One region of the Shewanella sp. SM74 genome, then DNA from elsewhere that is predicted to be linked to it. Evidence: predicted binding sites of a transcription regulator. Region 1 holds the regulator's gene; the other holds the start of a gene.

The links. The regulator FliA, encoded in region 1, starts transcription of late flagellar genes. The targets are predictions, from matches to a motif close to CTAAAGNTNNNNNNNNNNNNGCCGATA.
Region 2: the regulator FliA is predicted to act here: its motif matches at 1,705-1,731, upstream of L5M49_RS14045 (DUF5610 domain-containing protein).

Annotation. Positions count from the first base shown of each region.
Region 1 is NZ_JAKKRZ010000003.1:98,441-101,863, forward strand. Features, by position in the region: gene L5M49_RS04315 (chemotaxis protein CheA) at 1-10, opposite strand, end outside; gene L5M49_RS04320 (protein phosphatase CheZ) at 26-763, opposite strand; gene cheY (chemotaxis response regulator CheY) at 777-1,160, opposite strand; gene L5M49_RS04330 (RNA polymerase sigma factor FliA) at 1,208-1,921, opposite strand; gene L5M49_RS04335 (MinD/ParA family protein) at 1,914-2,795, opposite strand; gene flhF (flagellar biosynthesis protein FlhF) at 2,800-3,423, opposite strand, start outside.
Region 2 is NZ_JAKKRZ010000012.1:151,617-155,039, reverse strand. Features, by position in the region: gene L5M49_RS14055 (FMN-binding glutamate synthase family protein) at 1-909, opposite strand, end outside; gene L5M49_RS14050 (SixA phosphatase family protein) at 921-1,538, opposite strand; gene L5M49_RS14045 (DUF5610 domain-containing protein) at 1,765-2,391, shown strand; gene L5M49_RS14040 (ferredoxin--NADP reductase) at 2,516-3,265, shown strand; gene L5M49_RS14035 (glutathione S-transferase N-terminal domain-containing protein) at 3,358-3,423, shown strand, end outside.

The sequences.
Region 1 (3,423 bases):
CAAAGGCCATCAAATTGACTCCCAGTTAGAAACCCAGACTCGATAGAAGATCATCCACTTCGTCTTGACCCGTTACCACATCTTGACGAAGCTCGGCATTCATTATCGGGCCTTCTGCTTCAATATTATTTTTCTGAGCAATCTGACTTTCAATCATAGGTTGCTCACCAAATACCGTCAGCATAGAAACCAGATTACTTTCTACTTCCATTACTAGATCAATAACACGACGTATTATTTGTCCTGTTAAGTCTTGAAAATCTTGCGCCATCAAAATTTGATTAAGCAATTCACGTAATCGAGTCGAGTCATTTGCACTACGAGACATAAGGTCTTGTACATCGTGACAAAGGCCCTTAAATTCAGTCAGCGCTATCTCGCGTCGCATTAATCTGTCCCAAGATGGCATGACATTTTGAATATTTACGGTCACGGCATTAGCCAAAGGTAAACATTCTTCAACCGCATCCATGGTTTTATTTGCAGCTTGTTCGGTCATGTCAATAACGTAATTTAAACGTTGCTTGGCATCGGGGATCTCTGTATTGGCTAATTCAGCAAGACGATTATCAACTTGAAAATCCATCAGCGCACTATGAAGTTGCCGAGTTAATTTACCTACTTCTTCGAATAATTCTCGTTGCAGTGGAGCAGCAAGCTCCCGAAATAAATCATCTGCCTGACTTTGCTCACCTGCACTTAATAATTCAACTAAGTGCTGAGCTTGCTCGAGCGTGATGAGCCCTGATGTTTGTGACTTCATAGCTCATCCTTGCTCAAGCGAGTCGTTCGAATATTTTATCTAACTTCTCTTTCAGCGTTGCAGCGGTAAAAGGCTTAACCACATAACCATTCACTCCCGCTTGAGCGGCAGCAATAATCTGTTCACGTTTTGCTTCAGCAGTCACCATTAATACGGGTAAATGCTTCAGCGAATCATCAGCGCGAATTGCTTTTAACAGATCGATTCCTTGCATACCAGGCATATTCCAATCTGTAACAACAAAATCAAAATCCCCCTTTTGCAACATCGGCAGGGCTGTTGAGCCATCGTCTGCTTCTTGGGTGTTATTAAACCCCAAGTCTCGCAACAAGTTCTTGATGATACGCCTCATTGTCGAAAAATCGTCAACAATGAGAATCTTCATATTCTTGTCCAAGGTTTCCTCCGGTGAGCTGACATTCTGTGCTCGATTAATAATTATACTTATGTCCAGTGCTTGAGTTTAGCTTTCAATCGCAACATTGCCTGACTTAATATCTGGCTAACCCGCGATTCACTGACTTCAAGAATGGCGCCAATCTCTTTTAAATTCAATGCTTCATCGTAGTACAGGGATAACACTAATGCATCTCTTTCAGGCAATAATTTAATTGCCTCAACCAGAGCAGAATGAAATTGGTTCTCAGCTAATGCTTCAAATGAATCATCATCGGACCGATCACTCACTGTAAGTATATCCTGAGATACGCCTAAATCTTCTATCCCTATGATTTTTCCGACAGAAACATCGTTAAGAATATGATGGTACTCATCGAGCGTCATATCAAGTTTTTCTGCAATTTCTGTGTCGCGTGCATCACGGCCCAGTTCTTGCTCTAACTCATCAATAGCGTGTGCAACCTTACGATTGTTACGATGAACGGAACGAGGGACCCAGTCGCCACGACGAATTTCATCTAACATGGCTCCACGTATGCGTATGCCGGCGAAGGTTTCAAATTTCGCACCCTTGCCACCATCAAACTTGGATGATGCTTCTAGTAACCCCATCATCCCAGCTTGGAGTAAATCATCTAACTGCACAGATGCAGGTAGTCTGGCGAGTAAATGATGCGCAATTCTTTTAACCAACGGAGCATACTGTTCAACGATCGACGATTTATTGTCTAAACAAGTATACGCAGCGGCTTTATTCACTCGTTTTTTCCTCTTGAAAATCTGGTCGTTGTACTAAACGCTCAACGAAAAACTCCAAATGCCCACCAGGTTGCTGCGGCACAGGCCAGCTCAAAATTTTATTTGCCAATCCTTGATACGCAATCGCCGCTGGTGATTTAGGATAAGCTTCAACCACCAATTTTTGTTTACGAACAGATTTACGTAAGTTTTCGTCAAATGGAATCGTGGCGACTAATTCAAGTGCAACATCTAAAAATCTGTCGGTCACTTTACTGAGTTTAGCAAATAATTCCATACCTTCGCGTAAACTACGCACCATATTGGCAACTATTTTAAAACGGAACACACCATGCTCACGGCTGAGAATTTTAATCAGGGCGTAGGCATCGGTAATCGAAGTGGGTTCATCACAAACAACGACTAACACATCCTGCGAAGCACGTGAGAAACTGAGCACCATATCTGAGATCCCAGCCGCAGTATCTACGACTAGAATATCAAACTGAGTCCGCATCTCGCTAAATGCTCGGATTAATCCAGCATGTTGTGCAGGGCTTAATTCCACCATCCCCTGTGTTCCTGAGGTGGCTGGTACTATGCCTATCCCCTTTGGACCACGCACGATAATATCGTCAAGCTCTGCATCACCAGAGAGCACGTGAGAGAGGTTACGCTCGGCACGAATACCCAGCATGACGTCGACGTTTGCTAAGCCAAGGTCAGCGTCAAGTACCAAGACACGCTTGCCTTTTTCGGCTAATGCCACAGCAGTATTAATAGAAACGCTGGTTTTACCCACGCCTCCTTTGCCACCAGTGACCGCGATTACTTTCACTTTTTCGTTATAGGGTTGATTCATCATACGTAAACCACTTGCTTGATCCAGGGTCATAAATCTACTCAAATGCACAGGCCATATTATCTGACCACGCTGTGTCTTGTAATGATTGTTGTTCTGTACTATCTAACGCTGCGAGTGCCTGTTGGGCTAAATCTAGGGTATCCGCAACTTTCATATCTTCAGGAACTCTTTGTCCATCAGTAATATAACTTAATGGTAATCCGTTTTGGATCAACACACTTAATGCTCCTGCTAACGACACAGATTCATCGAGTTTTGTGAGAACGACACCAGATAGGGGAATGCGTTTAAAATGATTGACTGCATCTTGCAGCACACGGCGCTGCCCTGTCGCAGACAGTACCAGATAACTGCGGATAGGTATCCTGCTATTTGCAGTTAAATTATCAAGTTGCTGGTAAAGGCGCATATCTCGCTGTCCCATGCCAGCCGTATCTATCAATACTAGCTTGCGATTCCTAAACTGATAGAGAATTTGCTCTAATTCATTTAGATCATGAGCTTGCTTTACTGGGCAGCCCATTATTTTGCCATAAGTTGCTAATTGCTCATAGGCTCCGATGCGATAATGATCTGTGGTAATTAAAGCAACATGTTCAGCACCATGATGTGCCGCAAAACGGGCAGCAAGTTTAGCTAATGACGTTGTTTTACCAAC
Region 2 (3,423 bases), on a different contig from region 1:
GAGTACGGCCTTAATGCCCGTTGGTTTACCTGTAACTTCACGTACTCGTTCAACCATATCCAAAATATCGTTCACGGATTTGAATTCAATATGACCATTAGGGCTAATAGAGTCATAACCCTGAGGAATACCGCGAATATGGGCAATTTCAGCCGTGACTTTGATCCCTGGTAAAATGCCACCTTTGCCCGGTTTAGCTCCTTGACTCATTTTAATTTCGAACATTTTGACTTCGGGATGAATGGCTATCGACTTGAGCTTTTCATCGTCTAAATGTCCTTGCTCATTACGTACACCGTATTTGGCCGTTCCAATTTGAAAGACGATATCGCAGCCACCTTTTAGATGATAAGGGCTCAAGCCGCCTTCACCTGTGTTAAGCCAGCAACCCGCCTGCGCCGCACCGTGGGAAAGGGCGGTAATTGCTGGGCGCGATAGAGCCCCAAAGCTCATGGCTGAAATATGACAAATGGCTTGAGTCGTATAGGGTTGGCGGCAATTTGTGCCAATTGTCAGTGGATGAATGGGTGTGATCTCTTCATCTTGGGTTGGGAAGGCGGTATTCATAAACATAATAGTACCGGCGTTATCTAAGGGGCGAGTCGAACCAAAGGCGATAGTTCTATCAACATTTTTAGCCGCGCGGTACACCCAGCTGCGTTCAGCACGGTTGAAGGGCAATTCTTCCCTGTCTTGGGCGAAAAAGTATTGTCTGAAAAACTCACCTTGTTTTTCAAACAGATATCGAAAGCGACCAATTACAGGATAGTTATGTCTTACCGCTTGTTTGGTCTGCATTTTATCTGCGATATACATGTAAATAACCGCGAGTACTGCGAGTCCTATCACAATCAAAAACAGCCCTGAAAATAGATCGAGTCCCCACATAAACCAATTGAGTTCACTCATGTTATTTATCCTTATTCTTGTCCGTAACGGGTGGCGATCAAGCTCGCAGGTTGGTCATCATTAAGAGAGAGTAAAAACAGCTGGCTATAGTCATCTTCACTGATCGCTTGGATCTCTGGTCCGCCAAGGGCTTTAATGATCAGTGGGACAGTGTTTGAATGCCCAACGATGAGTGTATTGCCCTTTACAGCATGCACTTGTTCAACAATGTGTTGGATATGTCCTTCGATAGGTTTGGCTGCTTCTACTATCGTCACAGGTAAATGGCGATCCTCGGCGATGGGCGCGAGTGTTTGTTGGGTTCTTAGGTATTGAGTCGCAATAAGTTGCGAAAGCGGCGTGCGGCTCAAGGCAGTGATCAGTGATGCTGCGCGTATTTCTCCCTTGGGTGATAACTGCGGGTTATTGGCTGGCGTGTCGGCTTTTTCCGCATGTCTGACTAAAATAATTAGTCTGCTTTCAGCATGAGCTTGGCTAATGGGAGTAAAGCCGAGGCAAGTGAATATGACGAGGCTTGTTAGCAGGCTAAAGCGTTTTATATTGATACCCAGATTATGCTTAAAATAGTGCTTAAGGATTAGTGTAAACCCGTGAAAGCGGAAATGACTCAAACTGCGGCCTGCTGCCATGGTGTAACATCCTTTTCTATTGGCTTATGTCTAAGCTCAGCGATAGTAATGATCTGCATTGCGGTGGGTTGGCGCTTTATGCACCTTATTTAAGAATGAACCCACTTAATTTATGTGGGCCTTATCATGGCCTTGTGGTCAGATGGTACTTCAATTCTAAAAATTACTAAAGCTGGTTAAATTTTGGTCGATAATTAAGTCGACCCGAATTGAATGGATAGTCATCATGGAAATCAATAAACCCCCTCAAGTGCAAAGTACCCCTTTGCCACAGAAAAAATATGCTGAAAACGCGGCGTCTAAGGGCACCGAAGTGAGTGATTCGAAGGACGCGAAAGCCACAGAAGTAACCTCGAAGCAAACCGCGCAGCAAACGAGCAAGCAGCTGATGAATCAAGCGATTTTATCGGCACAGCAAGATGTGAATATCAAGTCAGGCGATCAGTCTATGGCCTTGCTTTATCGCGCAGCGATAGAGTCGATTAATAAAGAATTAGCGCCCACTATGGGCGAGAACGCGATTCAGACGGCTTACGATAATGGCGTAGATACTTCTCCAGAAGCGACTGCAGATCGTATCGTGAGTTTTGCGACGCAGTTTTTTAGCATTCACCAACAACAAAATTCGGGAATGAGTCTAAGTGATCAACTCGATAGCTTTATGGGGATTATTGGCGGTGCTATCGACAATGGCTTTAAAGAGGCTAAAGATATTCTGTCCGGCCTTAAAGTATTGCAGGGTGATATTGCCGATGGTGTCGATAAAACCTACAGCTTAGTGCAAGAGGGGCTGCAAGCCTTTAGAGATAGCTTTAACAAGAAGACTGATGAGACAGTATCGAGTCCGAGTTAATACCTCAGTATTTTCAGTTCTATATTCAGCGTTATAGTCATAAGCCCCTTATATAAGGGGTTTTTGTTGTGCAGAAAAAAGTCTATGCTGGAAGCCTATTTAACGTTTCGCTTGAGGGCAAGTTATGTGGATTAGGGGACAAGTGATAGAACGTATTGATTGGAGTGATAAGTTATTCTCATTGCGCATTGCTGCCGAGTTAGCTCCATTTATTCCTGGTCAGTTTATCAAGTTAAGTCAAATGCAAGATGATAAGCGTGTGGCTAGAGCCTACTCCTTAGTAAATTCTCCCGATAAACCCTATGCCGAGGTGCTCGCCGTTGCAGTAGAGGATGGCCTGTTATCGCCTCAATTACACAACCTTGCAATAGGCGATGAAATTGAAATTACCTCAACCGCGACCGGTTTTATGACCTTAGCTGAAATTCCTAAGGGTGAACTCCAAGGGAAGCATTTGTGGTTTTTAGCCACAGGAACAGCAGTAGGGCCATTTTTGTCTATGCTCGACACCGATGAACCTTGGGAGCGTTTTGAAAAAGTCGTGCTTGTGTATGGCGTGCGCGAGGCACAGGATTTGGCATATCTTGATAAGCTGCGTAATTTAGAACGCAAATACCCTGAACAATTTACATTAGTCTTGAGTGTGACCCGTAAACCCTTTGCCGATGCTTTGCAGTGCCGCATTCCCGAGGGAATAGTCTCGGGTGAAATCGAAAAAAAGGCAGGATTAACCTTAAACGCAGCTGACTCTCAAGTTATGATCTGCGGCAATCCGGGTATGATTAATGGTGCGCAAGCCGCTTTACTCGATAAAGGGTTAGTGAAGAATTTACGCCGTGCTCCTGGGCAAATTACCGTTGAAAAATACTGGTAATCTCAATTTTACATAGAAGGCGAGAGTAAACTTGTTGCCGTTCTTGCCCCTAAAAAGCCATAGCGTTTAATGCAAACAAAAGGAAATTTTTGATGAAGTTGTTAAGTTCTCAAGCTTCGCCCTATGCCCGTTGTGTAAGAGCCTTAATCCAGTATCTA